2 linked regions of the Ramlibacter pinisoli genome follow. The protein of the gene in region 2 interacts with the protein of the main gene of each other region in a pairwise test. Links are inferred from orthologs where the notes say so. Each region holds a gene or a part of one and is shown on either strand. Other genes may lie near its edges. The genes, in order: gyrB and gyrA.

What was found.
Region 1: the proteins of gyrA (region 2) and gyrB interact in binary tests that used the Escherichia coli proteins (3 or more experiments, as listed by UniProt). The link is inferred for Ramlibacter pinisoli from one-to-one orthologs.

The regions. Positions count from the first base shown.
Region 1 is NZ_WSEL01000011.1:11,120-21,309, reverse strand. What follows is about bases 1-3,152. They hold gyrB (DNA topoisomerase (ATP-hydrolyzing) subunit B), read left to right. Parts: upstream 1-339; coding sequence 340-2,952; downstream 2,953-3,152. Other genes in these bases: dnaN (DNA polymerase III subunit beta), read left to right, coding at 1-130. Outside these bases: GON04_RS25250 (DUF3800 domain-containing protein), read left to right, coding at 3,313-4,239; eno (phosphopyruvate hydratase), read right to left, coding at 4,931-6,217; GON04_RS25235 (porin), read left to right, coding at 7,714-8,904; GON04_RS25230 (glycerate kinase type-2 family protein), read right to left, coding at 9,249-10,190. UniProt on the Escherichia coli protein: DNA gyrase negatively supercoils closed circular double-stranded DNA in an ATP-dependent manner to maintain chromosomes in an underwound state.
Region 2 is NZ_WSEL01000003.1:955,807-960,893, forward strand. What follows is about bases 349-3,569. They hold gyrA (DNA gyrase subunit A), read left to right. Parts: upstream 349-732; coding sequence 733-3,369; downstream 3,370-3,569. Other genes in these bases: ompA (outer membrane protein OmpA), read right to left, coding at 349-498; pheA (prephenate dehydratase), read left to right, coding at 3,374-3,569. Outside these bases: more of ompA, read right to left, coding at 1-348; more of pheA, read left to right, coding at 3,570-4,456; GON04_RS05765 (prephenate dehydrogenase), read left to right, coding at 4,496-5,087. UniProt on the Escherichia coli protein: A type II topoisomerase that negatively supercoils closed circular double-stranded (ds) DNA in an ATP-dependent manner to maintain chromosomes in an underwound state.

The sequences.
Region 1 (10,190 bases), on a different replicon or contig from region 2:
CATCGACGCGCTGGCCAACATGGACCAGGACATGGTGAAGATCGAGCTGGCCGACAGCAACAGCTCGGCCCTCGTCACCAATCCGGAAGACGCCAACTTCAAGTACGTGGTGATGCCGATGCGGATTTGACCGGTCCGGACCGCGCGGCGCCCACCGCCGCCCACGCCCCCTCGCACCTCCGTCATGCCGGGCTCGACCCGGCATCCATCTCCGGGAGGTGGAACGGGCAGGGGATGGATGGCGGGTCAAGCCCGCCATGACGCGGAAATGAGCCGACATGACAGGACCCGCCGAAGCCGGCGGGTTCCGTCCTTCAAGAGATCGAGAGAGTTGCCTGTATGTCTGACCCGAACCAAGTGAACACCGGCCCCGCGGGCGAGGAAAGCTCCAACTTCCAGCCGACCATCGACACCAACCAGGCCGGCGCCAGCGCCGCCTACGGCGAGTCGTCGATCCAGATCCTGGAAGGGCTGGAGGCCGTGCGCAAGCGCCCGGGCATGTACATCGGCGACACCTCCGACGGCACCGGCCTGCACCACCTGGTGTTCGAGGTGGTCGACAACTCCATCGACGAGGCCCTGGCCGGCCACTGCGACGACATCGTGGTGACCATCCACAGCGACAACTCGATCAGCGTGGTGGACAACGGCCGCGGCATCCCCACCGGCATCAAGATGGACGACAAGCACGAGCCCAAGCGCTCGGCCGCCGAGATCGCCCTGACCGAGCTGCACGCCGGCGGCAAGTTCAACCAGAACAGCTACAAGGTCTCGGGCGGCCTGCACGGCGTGGGGGTCAGCTGCGTCAACGCACTGTCGAAGATGCTGCGCCTGACGGTGCGCCGCGAGGGCAAGGTGCACGTCATGGAGTTCAGCCGCGGCTTCCCGCAGAACGCCGTCACCGAGCTGCGCGACGGGGTGGAAGTGCGGCCGATGCAGATCCTGGGCGACACCGACAAGCGCGGCACCGAGGTGCACTTCCTGCCGGACACCGAGATCTTCAAGGAGAACAACGACTTCCACTACGAGATCCTGTCCAAGCGGCTGCGCGAGCTCTCGTTCCTGAACAACGGCGTCAACATCAAGCTGGTGGACGAGCGCTCGGGCAAGAGCGACGACTTCTCGGGCGCCGGCGGCGTCAAGGGCTTCGTCGACTTCATCAACAAGGGCAAGACCGTCCTGCACCCGAACGTGTTCCACGCCATGGGCGACCGCCAGAGCGACCAGAACACCAACATCGGTGTCGAGGTGGCCATGCAGTGGAACAGCGGCTACAACGAGCAGGTCCTCTGCTTCACCAACAACATTCCGCAGCGCGACGGCGGCACCCATCTCACCGGCCTGCGCGCCGCGATGACCCGCGTCATCAACAAGTACATCGACGACACCGAGCTGGCCAAGAAGGCCAAGGTCGAAGTCACCGGCGACGACATGCGCGAGGGCCTGACCTGCGTGCTGAGCGTCAAGGTGCCCGAGCCCAAGTTCTCCAGCCAGACCAAGGACAAGCTGGTCTCCAGCGAGGTGCGCGGCCCGGTCGAGGACGTGGTGGCCCGCACGCTGGGCGACTTCCTGCAGGAGCGGCCCAACGACGCCAAGATCATCGTCGGCAAGATCATCGAGGCGGCGCGCGCCCGTGAGGCGGCGCGCAAGGCGCGCGACATGACGCGCCGCAAGGGCGTGCTCGACGGCATGGGCCTGCCGGGCAAGCTGGCCGACTGCCAGGAGAAGGACCCGGCGATGTGCGAGATCTACATCGTCGAGGGCGACTCCGCCGGCGGCAGCGCCAAGCAGGGCCGCGACCGGAAGTTCCAGGCCATCCTGCCGCTGCGCGGCAAGATCCTGAACGTGGAGAAGGCGCGCTACGAGAAGCTGCTCACCAGCAACGAGATCCTGACGCTGATCACCGCGCTGGGCACCGGCATCGGCAAGGCCGGCACCGCCAACAGCAACGGCAAGGGCGACACCGACGACTTCAACGTCGCCAAGCTGCGCTACCACCGCATCATCATCATGACCGACGCCGACGTCGACGGCGCCCACATCCGCACGCTGCTGCTCACGTTCTTCTACCGCCAGATGCCCGAGCTGGTGGAGCGCGGCCACATCTACATCGCGCAGCCGCCGCTGTACAAGGTCAAGGCCGGCAAGGAGGAGCTGTACCTCCAGGGCCAGAGCGACCTCGACAGCTTCCTGCTGCGCATCGCGTTGAACGGCGCCAGCGTCAGCACCGGTGGCGACAACCCCACCGTCATCAACGGCGAGACGCTGGCCGAACTGGCGCGCAAGCACCAGGTCGCCGAGGCCGTCATCGCCCGGCTGGCCAACTTCATGGACCGCGAGGCCCTGCGCGCCATCGCCGACGGCGTGCACCTGAACCTCGACACGGTGCAGGAAGCCGAAGCGGCCGCCATCGCGCTGCAGACTAAGCTGCAGGAACTGGACAAGGTCAGCAACGCCACCCCGGCCGAAGTGGCCAGCGAGTTCGACGCCCGCACCGACAAGCCCATCCTGCGCATCAGCCGCCGCCACCACGGCAACGTGAAGTCCAGCGTCATCACGCAGGACTTCGTGCACGGCGCCGACTACAAGGCCCTGGCCGAAGCCGCCGACACCTTCCGCGGCCTGCTGCACGAGGGCGCGCGCGTACTGCGCGGCGAAGGCGAGCGCCAGAAGGAAGAGAAGGTGAACGACTTCCGCCAGGCCATGCGCTGGCTGATCTCGGAAGCCGAGCGCTCCACCGCCCGCCAGCGCTACAAGGGCCTGGGCGAGATGAACCCCGAGCAGCTGTGGGAAACCACCATGGACCCCAACGTGCGCCGCCTGCTGAAGGTGCAGATCGACGACGCGATCGAGGCCGACCGCGTGTTCACGATGCTGATGGGAGACGACGTGGAGCCGCGCCGGGACTTCATCGAGACCAACGCCCTGCGGGCGGCGAACATCGACGTCTGAGTGAGTTGTCGAAGCGCGCAAAGATTTGCCGAAGTTCGTGTCTAACTTTTGCCGCTCTTCAGAAGGCGACCAAATGTTAGTATGCACACACTACCGCGCTGGGCCGCTCCTCTTTAGAGCTGGGCCTTCGAGGGGGCATTTCTCGGGATATGGGTCGAGCCTTCCGGGATACCCCGCGGACATGGCCGTCTCCCCCATGCCACTCCGCGCGTCGGCAGCCCCTGGCCTATTTCGACGAGTTCCGTCGGATGGGCGACGAGGTACCGCGCGGCACGGACTTCATCGAGAGCAAACCGCATTCGCCCTGACAAATGACGTTGCGCGGGGCAGTGTAGGTAGGCCCAAAACGTGAGAAAGCGCGTGGCAAAAGCTGAGAATGACGCTCAGTTCTCCAGCGCTGTCACCGACAGTAAGCGCTCACACCAATACCAGACTGAGGTTGCGCAGCAGTTTGCGCTGTTCGAATCGGAGCGACCGGGTCCAGCGGAGATCGCCGGTGCGGCGCCCCCTCCAGGAAAGTTCAGCAACTTCATCGTCTATGTTGACGAGAGCGGTGATCATGGCTTGACCACGCTGGACACGAACTATCCCGTGTTCGTCCTCGCGTTCTGCGTGTTCTACAAGAGGCACTACAGCGAAAAGGTGCTGCCCTCGCTCCACAAGTTCAAGTTCAACCATTTCGGGCACGACTTGGTTGTTCTGCACGAACATGAGATTCGGAAGGAGAAGGGGGACTTCCGATTCTTCTCAAGTCGGCAGCACAAGAACAAGTTCTTGACCGAGCTGACCGACATCATCGAGGCCAGCAACTTCATCTTGATAAGCTGCGTGATCGACAAGGCCAAGCTCCGCGAACGTGGGGAGGCCAACAATCCATACCACGTAGCTCTTGGGTTCTGCCTCGAGACCCTCTACGAGTTCATGCAAGAGAAAAGGCAGGACGGTGCGCTGACCCACGTTGTCGTCGAGTGCCGTGGCAAACGCGAAGACGCCGAACTCGAACTGGAATTTCGACGCATGTGCGACGGCGCAAATCGTTTAGGCCGAGCACTACCGTTCGACATCATCTTTGCCGACAAGAAGGTGGACTCGCCTGGCCTGCAGCTGGCAGACCTCGTTGCGCGCCCAGTCGGAATGAACTATCTCCGGCCTAGCCAAGAGAACCGAGCATTCGAGGTTCTCAAGCGCAAGTTCTACTGCAGCGGTGGCCGGGCGAATGTCGGAGAGGGCTTCGAAAATTGGGGGTTAAAGGTTTTCCCGCCGCCACAAAGCGAAAAGCCCCGATGAAGCTCACCGAGGCTATGACGCCGACCGGGCACTCCCAGTCCACTTGAATCAAGTATAACGACTTTCAAAGGCAGGATGCAACTGCTCCGGAACTCAGCCGAGCCGGGGCCCCGGCCAGCGCTAGCAGCTAGCCTACTCGCTTCGTGCGGTTGTGTTCAAGTTCAGTACTGCAGGATGCGGCGCTCAGCTGCACCTTGAGCGGCCGCCAGGTCTGGCCCGGGGCACCCTTACTACGGGCGCGGCAGCAAGGTCCCGTTGAATGGGCCTCCCACGACCATGCCGCCTTTGCCTCCCGGCAAGAGAGTGCCGTTAAGTGGACCGCCGACAACCATCCCGCCTCCTCCAGCCGGAAGGAGGGTGCCGTTGAGGGGACCTCCAACAACCATTCCACCTTTTGGACCAGGGAGCATCGTCCCATTGAGAGGACCGCCGACCACCATCCCCCCCAGCAAATGCGGAGTGGTGCAAACAGCACGCCCCCAAAATGGTGTCGTCGAAATCCGAGTTTGAACTCTCGTACCCCTCCCATTGGCTAGCGCCACGGTACGCGATGATTATCGCGAACGTGGCAGGGCTGCTCGCACCAACGCCACGCCGGCCAAAGCTGCTAAGCACCCAAGGGACGACTGCCCCGAAAGTCCCCTATCAATCTCCGACGACAATCCAACCCCAAGATCGACGTCAGCGATGCTCAAGACCGCTGAGAGCGAATAGCCGCTGATCCAGCGAAGCTGACATCCGGTCCGAGCTCCGCTTCGATAAGCAGAAGCCGGTTGTACTTGGCGATCCGATCCGAGCGGGACAGTGAGCCTGTCTTGATCTGATTGGCCGCAGTGCATACGCTCAAGTCGGCAATCGTGGTGTCTTCCGTCTCTCCCGATCGGTGCGAGACCACCGAGGCATAGCCGGCCGCTGCCGCCACGGAGATCGCCGCCAGTGTTTCGGTGAGCGTGCCGATCTGGTTGGGCTTGATCAGGATGGCGTTTGCAACGCTGCGCTGAATGCCATGCCGGAGGATTTCGGTATTGGCGACGAACAGGTCGTCGCCCACCAGCTGCACCCGCCCGCCCAGCTTTGCGGTGAGCAACTCCCAACCATCCCAGTCGTCTTCCGCCATGCCGTCCTCGATCGTCACGATAGGGTAAGCGTCAACCCAGCGGGCCAGGTAGTCGACGAACTGGGCTGAATCGAAGCGCTTGCGCTCCGAGGCGAGTTCGTACAGCCCGTCGCGGTGGAACTCCGAACTCGCCACGTCCAGGCCCAGGGCGATGTCCGTGCCGGGGTTGAACCCGGCCTGCGCGATGGCGGCGAGGATGACTTCGATCGCAGCTTCATTCGACGGAAGGTCGGGCGCGAATCCGCCCTCATCGCCGACGGACGTGGCCAGGCCACGCCCCTTGAGCAGGCCCTTGAGCGCGTGGAACACCTCGACCCCCCAGCGCAGCGCCTCCGATAGGCTGGGCGCGCCGACCGGCACGATCATGAATTCCTGCATGTCGACGCTGTTGTCGGCGTGGGCGCCGCCGTTGATGATGTTCATCATCGGCATGGGGAGGCGCGGCGCGCGATTCCCGGCCAGATGCGCATACAGCGGTCGACCGGCGGACGCGGCCATCGCCTTGGCCGCAGCCAGCGACACCGCGAGGATGGCGTTGGCCCCCAGCCGTGACTTGGTGGGCGTGCCATCCAGTTCGATCATCAGGCGATCCAAAGCAGGCTGGTCTTCGGCCGCGCGTCCAACGAGTGCCTGCCGCAATTCGCCGTTGGCGTTCGCCACCGCCTTGAGCACCCCCTTGCCGCCGTAGCGCTTGGCATCGCCGTCGCGCAGTTCGATGGCTTCGCGGGCGCCCGTCGAAGCGCCGGAGGGAGACGCTGCGTAGCCGTGGGACCCGTCGGAGAGCAGCACTTCCGCTGCCACGGTGGGATTGCCGCGCGAGTCGAGGATCTCGAAGGCGCGGACGTTCTGGATACTGGCCATGGATGGCTCCTTCAGTTCATCTGCGCGATGCGCAGCAGGTTAGTCGTGCCGGGGGTGCCGAAAGGCATGCCGGCGGCGATCACGACGGCCCGGCACGGATCGGCGAAGCCCAACTGCGTGACGGTCTTGAGCGCCACTTCCGTCATCTCGTCGACGCTCATCACGTCGTGGCACAGGAATGGGTTGACGCCCCAGACCAGCGCCAGACGACGCGCCGTGGAACGACGGGGCGTCATGCCGATGATCGGCACCCCTGATCGTTCGCGCGCCATGCGCAGCGCCGAGGCGCCCGAGCTGGTGTAGGCCACCATTGCCGCCAAATCCAACAGACCGGCCACGGAGCGCGCCGCCAGGCCGATCGCGTCCGGGATGTTGACGCCGGGCGGGGTGTGGCCGGCCTCGATCGCGTCGCCGTAGTAGGGATCGGCCTCGGTTTGGCGGACGATCGCGTCCATCATCGCCACCGATTCCACCGGGTACTTGCCCGAAGCCGATTCGGCGGACAGCATCACGGCGTCGGCACCGTCGTAGATGGCGGTGGCAACATCCGAGGCTTCGGCGCGAGTGGGCACGGGCGCGCCCACCATCGACTCGAGCATCTGCGTGGCCACGATCACCGGCTTGCCCAGGCGCCGGCAGGCCCGCACGATCCGCTTCTGGATGGCCGGCACTTGCTCGGCGGGCATCTCGACGCCCAGGTCGCCGCGCGCCACCATCACCGCGTCGGTTTCGGCCAGGATCGCCTCCAGGCTCAGGATAGCGGCCGGCTTCTCCAGCTTGGCGACGATGCCGGCGCGGCCCTGGATGATGGCTTTGGCTTCGAGGATGCTCTCCTTGATCGCATCTACCGGGCGCCGCCGCTGCAATTGACGGCTTGGGACTTGCGCGGGAGTAGCAGGTACCGGCTTAACAACGGGCTCTCTTCATGCGCGCGGGGCTGTCAAGGCGACGGTCTTACTCCTTTGCACGGACCGCATCGCTCGCCACACCACCGGCGAAGTCCGTCCTCTTCCGTGCGACGACGACACATGCCGCATCTCGCATTCAACTTCGCCGGGAACAAAGCCGCAAAGACATAGAAACCGGGCAGTCTTGATCGCCTCTGGGCCGGGTCGCGGAACACCGCGGGCAGTAGTCATGTGAGAAATCCCTTTACCTTGTCGATCTGGGTGTGGCATTCGTTCAGCACCCTACCGCGCAGGGCGCGTCAAGGCTGGAGTGCATTGGAGACCCCGGAGACCGCACCGGGTGGCCCCCTAAGCCACGCTCTGCTTGGAAGCAACATCACTGCCGCACACCCCGCGCCAGTGGCCGTTACTCACTATCGGTGAATTATCAGGGTAAATAGGCGCTGCACAACCCGCAATGCGCGCCAGAAGTCTGCAACAATTCACTGTTCGTGAATCATCCGGTGAGCGCCCGCGGGAAGGCCCCCTCAGCGGTCGACCAGCGAACAAGCAATCAGCAAACAAGCGCCTTTCCCTGGAGAAACCTGAATGAAAAGAACCTTGGTCGCCACGGCCACGCTGGCCTTGACCACCCTCGCTGCGCATGCGCAGTCGTCAGTCACCCTCGGTGGCATTCTGAAGGAAGGGGTTGCCAACACCCGCTTCTCCAATGCTCCGGCGCCCGCCGTAAACGGCAGCAACACGGCGCTTATCGATAGCGGCTCCTCACGCATCCTGATCAGTGGAACCGAGGACTTGGGCGGGGGACTGGCGGCCTTTTTCCAGATCGACTCTCGCTTCCGTATGGACGACGGCACCGCCGGCGCCAGCCGGCTGGGCAGCGGCAACACCTTCATCGGCTTGCGCGGCGGCTGGGGTGCGTTCCAAGCTGGTCAGATGGACACCCACTACTGCACGAGCGTCAACGACGATATCGCCGGCAACGGTACCGCCATTGCCCTGCAAGCGTCCAGCTGCGCCCTGCAAGGGTTCGTGAACGGTTCGGGCGGCGCTGGCCGTTCGATCGCCGTGACCTCGCGTTCGCAGAACACCTTGCGCTACGTCACGCCCAACCTGAGCGGCTTCACTGGCCAGGTTTCGTACAGCTTCAACCCCTACGGTTCCGAGCGTTCGGTCGCCGCCACCACCCCCCGTGGTAGCGCTGCCCAGCTGGGCCTGAACTACGACCAGGGCCCCCTGGCTGTCCGCTTCTCGTACTACCGTCACACCGCCAACGGAGGCACGGTTGCCACGACCGGCGACAACGCCGCCACGGGTACCGCCGCTTCGCAACGCGCCTACACCCTGGGCGCTGGCTGGGACTTCGGCATCGCCAAAGTCGGCCTGACCTACGACCGTTCCGAGCTGCGTGACCTGACCGCTGCCGCTTCGCCCTCGGTGGCTGGCGTCGGCACCGCCCAGCGCACCACCTGGATCCTACCGGTCACCGTCCCGCTGGGCACCGGCTCCTTGATCGCCAGCTACGCACGCGCGAGCGACACGAAGCTGGGTACGGGGGCCACCGTCGCCAGCTCCGGAGCGCGGCATCTGTCCGTGGGCTACAACTATCCGCTCTCGAAGAGAACGTCCGTCGGCGTATCCATCACGAGACTGGACAACGGCTCGGCAGGTGTCTATCAGCTGTACACCAACTCGTCCTTCGGCAACTCCGGCACGCCCGTCGTCGCGGCGGGGCAGGACCAACGACTGACCTACGTCGGCATTCGCCACGTTTTCTAAGAGTCAGGGGCGCCAGTCGCCACAACAAGTTCCAAGGTTCGGGCCCGCTGTCGCGGGCCCTTTTTTAAGAACGTCGCGCGCTTGCCAGGATATGCCGCGCGCGCATTCCTATTGCTCGCGACCATGGTACGGTTCCAACGGCATCGTCCGTGCGTCGGCCCGAACTCGCGGCACTCGAGAAACGCCCGAGCCAGGCGCTGGTCTCGCGCGCGTCAAAGCACTCATCGCCTAGCGCAGTCCCGTCCTAGGGATCGACTTCGAAAAGAGGGGGTCAGTTGCGTAGTAAGCAGCAAGGCGCTGCGCTTCACATAGTGTGCCGCAGCGAAGCCTGCGGCTTGAAACAACTACGCGATGAGGACGGAACGGAAGTCATTCACGTTGGTGAAAGTCGGGCCGGTGACGACGAGGTCATCGAGGGCGTGGAAAAATCCATAGGAGTCGTGCGCAGCAAGGGCGTTATCGATTCGCAACCCCAACGCAGCTGCGCGGTGCAGGGTATCTGGGGCGACGAAGGCCCCCGCATTGCTTTCGACGCCGTCGATCCCGTCTGTGTCCGCCGCCAGCGCCCAGATTCCGGTCCGTCCTTGAAGTGCCTGGGCGATCCCAAGGGCGCACTCGCCGGCACGGCCACCTCGCCCCGATTTTTTGGAATCGTGCGGGCGCACGGTCACTGTCGTTTCCCCGCCCGAGAGGATCACGCATGGGGTCGCAAAGGGCAATCCATGCATCCGCACGGACTGCGCGATCGCTGCATGGACTTTTCCGACCTCACGCGCTTCCCCCTCGATTGCGTCACCCAGGATGTGCGCCGGCACGCCGAGCTCCCGCGCCACCCGCGCAGCCGCCTCCAGAGAGCTGCGGGGGGTGGCAATCACGTGCACCTCATGCCCAGAGAACCGGACGTCGCCCGGCTTGGGAGTCTCGGAACGGCCGGAGTCGAGCAGAGCTCGAATCCGTGCAGGGATGTCGATGTTGTGGCGTCGGAGCACCTCTAGCGCGTCCTGACAGCTCGTTGAGTCGGCAATGGTGGGCCCACTGGCAATGACCGCCGGATCGTCACCAGGAACATCGCTGATCGCCAGAGTGACCACCTTGGCGGGATAGCAAGCGAGTGCCAAGCGGCCACCCTTAACCGCCGACAGGTGCGTGCGCACACAATTCATCTCCCCGATGGACGCGCCAGACAAAAGCAGCTGGCGCGTGATCTGCTGCTTGTGGCCTAGGTCGATCCCGGCGGCAGGACTGCACAGGAGCGCGGAGCCACCGCCGGAGACAAGGAAGATGAC
Region 2 (5,087 bases):
CTTCTGGTTGTAGGCATCGGCGCCGACCGAGTCGGTGTGGCCGACGGCGATGATCACTTCCAGGTTGATGTCCTTCACCTTGCCGACCAGGTCGTCGAGCTTGGCGCGGCCTTCCGGCTTCAGCACGGCCTTGTCGAAGTCGAAGAAGGCATCGGCGGCGTACGTCACCTTGGTCGCGGCGGGCGGCTGCGGAGCCGGGGCCGGCGGCGGCACGACGGCCGGCGGCGGGGGCGGGCTGGCAACCGGGGCCGGGGGCGGCGGCGGGGGCGGGGGAACCAAGGCACCATCGCAGCCCTTGGCGGCGGAGGCGGGGGTCCAGGTGGAATCGCGCCAGCAGAGTTCCTGCGTGCTGTTCTTGAACACCAGTTCGCGGGTGCTGTTCTGGACGTTGTCGATCCGGCTCCCGCCATCGGCAGCGACGGGAGCGGTTTGCGCGCCGGCGACCGACGAGAGCGCCGCAGCTGCAAACAGCATCGCCACTTGGTTCAGTTTCTTCATGGTTCTCCTCTTGAGGGGAAAAAGCCGCAGTTGCGCTGCGTGAAAGCTACGATTCAAGTGACCATTCACCGAATACGTCCGATTGATTGTGCCACACGTCCTTACACAATCAACCGTGGGCCCTGGGAACGCGGCGTAGGACAACACCGCGTTACCCCCGTTTGTTGCTGGCTCGCGACATGGGTCGCCGACCGGTAAAATCTCGCGTTTCAGCGCGCCGCCAGCCCTTCCTGCATGACCCAATTCGCCAAAGAAACCCTGCCCGTCAGCCTCGAGGAGGAGATGCGGCGGAGCTACCTCGACTACGCCATGAGCGTGATCGTGGGCCGTGCGCTGCCGGACGCGCGTGACGGATTGAAACCCGTGCATCGGCGTGTTCTGTACGCCATGCACGAGCTGAACAACGACTGGAACCGGCCGTACAAGAAGTCGGCCCGTATCGTCGGCGACGTCATCGGCAAGTACCACCCCCACGGCGACCAGTCGGTCTACGACACCATCGTCCGGCTGGCGCAGGACTTCTCGATGCGCCACATGCTGGTCGACGGCCAGGGCAACTTCGGCTCGGTCGACGGCGACAACGCCGCGGCCATGCGCTACACCGAGATCCGGCTGGCCAAGATCGCGCACGAGATGATCGCCGACATCGACAAGGAAACGGTCGATTTCGGTCCCAACTACGACGGCAGCGAGAAGGAACCGCTGGTCCTGCCGAGCAAGCTGCCCAACCTGCTGGTCAACGGCTCGGGCGGCATCGCGGTGGGCATGGCCACCAACATCCCGCCCCACAACCTCAACGAGGTGGTGGACGCCTGCCTGCACCTGCTGAAGAACCCCGACGCCTCCATCGACGAGCTGATGGAAATCGTGCCGGCGCCCGACTTCCCCACCGCCGGCATCATCTACGGCATCAACGGGGTCAAGGAAGGCTACCGCACCGGCCGCGGCAAGGTGGTGATGCGCGCCAAGTGCCACTTCGAGGACATCGACCGCGGCCAGCGCCAGGCCATCATCGTCGACGAGCTCCCCTACCAGGTCAACAAGAAGACCTTGCAGGAGCGCATGGCCGAGCTGGTCCACGAGAAGAAGATCGAGGGCATCAGCCACATCCAGGACGAGAGCGACAAGTCCGGCATGCGGCTGGTCATCGAGCTCAAGCGCGGCGAGGTGCCCGAGGTCGTCCTGAACAACCTCTACAAGCAGACCCAGCTGCAGGACACCTTCGGCATCAACATGGTGGCGCTGATCGACGGCCAGCCCCGCCTGTGCAACCTGAAGGACCTGGTCGAAGTCTTCCTGCAGCACCGCCGCGAGGTGGTCACGCGCAGGACGGTGTTCAACCTGCGCAAGGCGCGCGAACGCGGCCACGTGCTGGAAGGCCTGGCGGTCGCGCTGGCCAACATCGACGAGTTCATCCGCATCATCCGTGAGTCGCCCACGCCCCCGGTGGCCAAGGCCGAGCTGATGTCGCGCAGCTGGGACAGCCAGCTGGTGCGCGAGATGCTCACCCGCGCCAGGGCCGACGGCGGCACCATCAACGCCGACGACTACCGTCCCGAGGGCCTCGACCGCGCCTACGGCATGGGCGGCGACGGCCTGTACCGGCTGTCGGACACGCAGGCGCAGGAAATCCTGCAGATGCGGCTGCAGCGCCTGACCGGCCTGGAGCAGGACAAGATCGTGGCCGAGTACAAGGAGGTCATGGCCGAGATCGACGACCTGCTCGACATCCTGGCCCGCCCCGAGCGCGTGTCCACCATCATCAGCGAGGAACTCACCGCCCTGAAGCAGGAGTTCGGCCAGACCAAGCTGGGCGCCCGCCGCAGCATCGTCGAGCACAACGCGCAGGACCTCGCCACCGAGGACCTGATCACGCCCACCGACATGGTGGTCACGCTGTCGCACCTCGGCTACGTCAAGAGCCAGCCGCTCTCGGAGTACCGGGCCCAGAAGCGCGGCGGCCGCGGCAAGCAGGCCACGGCGACCAAGGAAGACGACTGGATCGACCAGCTCTTCATCGCCAACACGCACGACTGGATGCTGTGCTTCTCCAACCGCGGCCGGCTCTACTGGCTCAAGGTCTGGGAGGCGCCCTCGGGCTCGCGCGGCTCGCGCGGCCGGCCCATCGTCAACATGTTCCCGCTGGCCGAGGGCGAGAAGATCAACGTGGTGCTGCCGCTGACCGGCGAGTTCCGCAGCTTCCCGGCCGACCACTATGTGTTCATGGCCACGTCCATGGGCACGGTGAAGAAGACGGCGCTCGACGAGTTCAGCAACCCGCGCAAGGCCGGCATCATCGCCGTCGACCTCGATGAGGGCGACTACCTGATCGGCGCGGCACTCACCGACGGCAAGCATGACGTCATGCTGTTCTCCGACGGCGGCAAGGCGGTGCGGTTCGACGAGAACGACGTGCGGCCGATGGGCCGGGCGGCGCGCGGCGTGCGCGGCATGCTGCTGGACGAAACGCAGAGCGTCATCGCCATGCTGGTGGCAGAGGACGAGCAGCAGAGCGTGCTCACCGCCACCGAGAACGGCTACGGCAAGCGCACGCCGATCGGCGAGTACACCCGCCACGGCCGCGGCACCAAGGGGATGATCGCCATCCAGCAGAGCGAGCGCAACGGCAAGGTGGTCGCCGCCACGCTGGTGCACGCCGACGACGAGATCATGCTCATCACCGACAAGGGCGTGCTGGTGCGCACCCGCGTCAGCGAGATCCGCGAACTCGGCCGGGCCACCCAGGGCGTCACGCTCATCGGCCTCGACGAGGGTTCCAAGCTCAGCGGCCTGCAGCGCATCGTCGAGAACGACGCCGCGGCCGGCGAAGCCGACCCGCTGGATGCCACCACGCCCGGCGGGGAGGGCTGATCGCATGCCCCGCGACCTGGCGCAGCTGCGCACCGAAATCGACGCGGTCGACCGCGAACTGCTGGCGGCACTGAACCGCCGAGCGGCCCTGGCCAACGAGGTGGGTGAACTCAAGCGGGCCGAGGGCTCGCCCGTGTTCCGCCCCGAACGCGAGGCCCAGGTCATCAACGGCCTGCAGTCCCTCAACCCCGGCCCGCTGAAGGCCGACAACGTCGCCACCATCTGGCGCGAGATCATGTCGGCCTGCCGCGCACTGGAGGCCCCGCAGCGCGTGGCCTACCTGGGCCCGGCCGGCACCTTCAGCGAGCAGGCCGCGGTCCAGTTCTTCGGCTCCAGCATCGAGCACGTGCCCTGCGTGAGCTTCGACGAGGTGTTCCAGGCTGCGACGGCCGGCACCGCCGACTTCGGCGTGGTGCCGGTGGAGAACAGCACCGAGGGTGTGGTCACCCGCTCGCTCGACCTGCTGCTCGGCTCGCCGCTGCACATCGTCGGCGAGCTCAGCCTGCTGGTGCGCCACCACCTCCTGCGCAAGGAAGCCTCGCTCGACGGCATCCAGGCCGTGCTGGCGCATCCGCAGGCCCTGGCCCAGTGCCAGGGCTGGCTGTCCAAGCACCTGCCGCAGGCCGAGCGCCGCGCCGTCGCCAGCAACGCCGAGGGCGCCCGGCTGGCCGCCACCAACCCGGCCTGGGCCGGCATCGCGGGCGAGAGGGCCGGCAGCGAGTTCGGCCTGCACATCGCCGCCCACGCCATGCAGGACGAGGCGTTCAACCGCACCCGCTTCGCCATCGTCTGCCTGCCGCAGACGCTGGCCGCGCCCCAGGCCTCGGGACGCGACTGCGTGAGCCTGGTGGTCTCGGTGCCCAACCGGCCCGGCGCCGTGCACGACATCCTGGTGCCGCTGAAGCAGCACGGCGTGTCGATGACACGCTTCGAGTCGCGGCCCGCCAAGTCGGGCCAGTGGGAGTATTTCTTCTTCATCGACGTCCAGGGCCACCCCTCTCAACCCCACGTGGCGGCCGCCCTGGCCGACCTGCGCGGGCTGTGCGCGTTCTACAAGGTCCTGGGCACGTACCCGGTGGCCGATTGAGCATGGCGCCAACGACAACGACCAGGACGGAGTGACAGCATGTTCGAGCAGTTGGGCCTGATCGGCTGCGGCCTCATGGGAGGCTCGTTCGCGCTGGCGCTCAAGCGCGCTGGCCTGGTCAAGCGCGTGGTGGGCTACAGCAAGTCGCCCTCGACGACCCAGCGCGCCCTCTCCATGGGCGTGATCGACGTCGAGGCCCCCTCGGCCCTGCTGGCCGTCTCGGGCGCCGACATCGTGCTGCTGGCCGTGCCGGTCTCGGCCACCGAGGCCACGCTCAAGGCCATCCGCCACCTGGTCAGCAAGGACATGCTGATCATGGACGTCGGCTCGACCAAGCGCGACGTCATCGACGCGGCCCGTCGCGTCCTGCGCGACAACATCGGCGCGTTCGTTCCCTGCCACCCGATCGCCGGCAAGGAAGCCTCGGGCGTCGACCACGCCGACGCCGACCTCTACGTGGGCAAGCAGGTCGTCGTCACGCCGATCGAGCGCACCCTGCCCGGCCACCTGCAGCGCGCCATCCAGGTCTGGGAGGCGCTGCAGTGCAACGTCACGCGCATGACCCCCGAGTCGCACGACGCGGCCTTCGCGGCGGTCAGCCACCTGCCGCACCTGATCGCGTTCGCGCTGG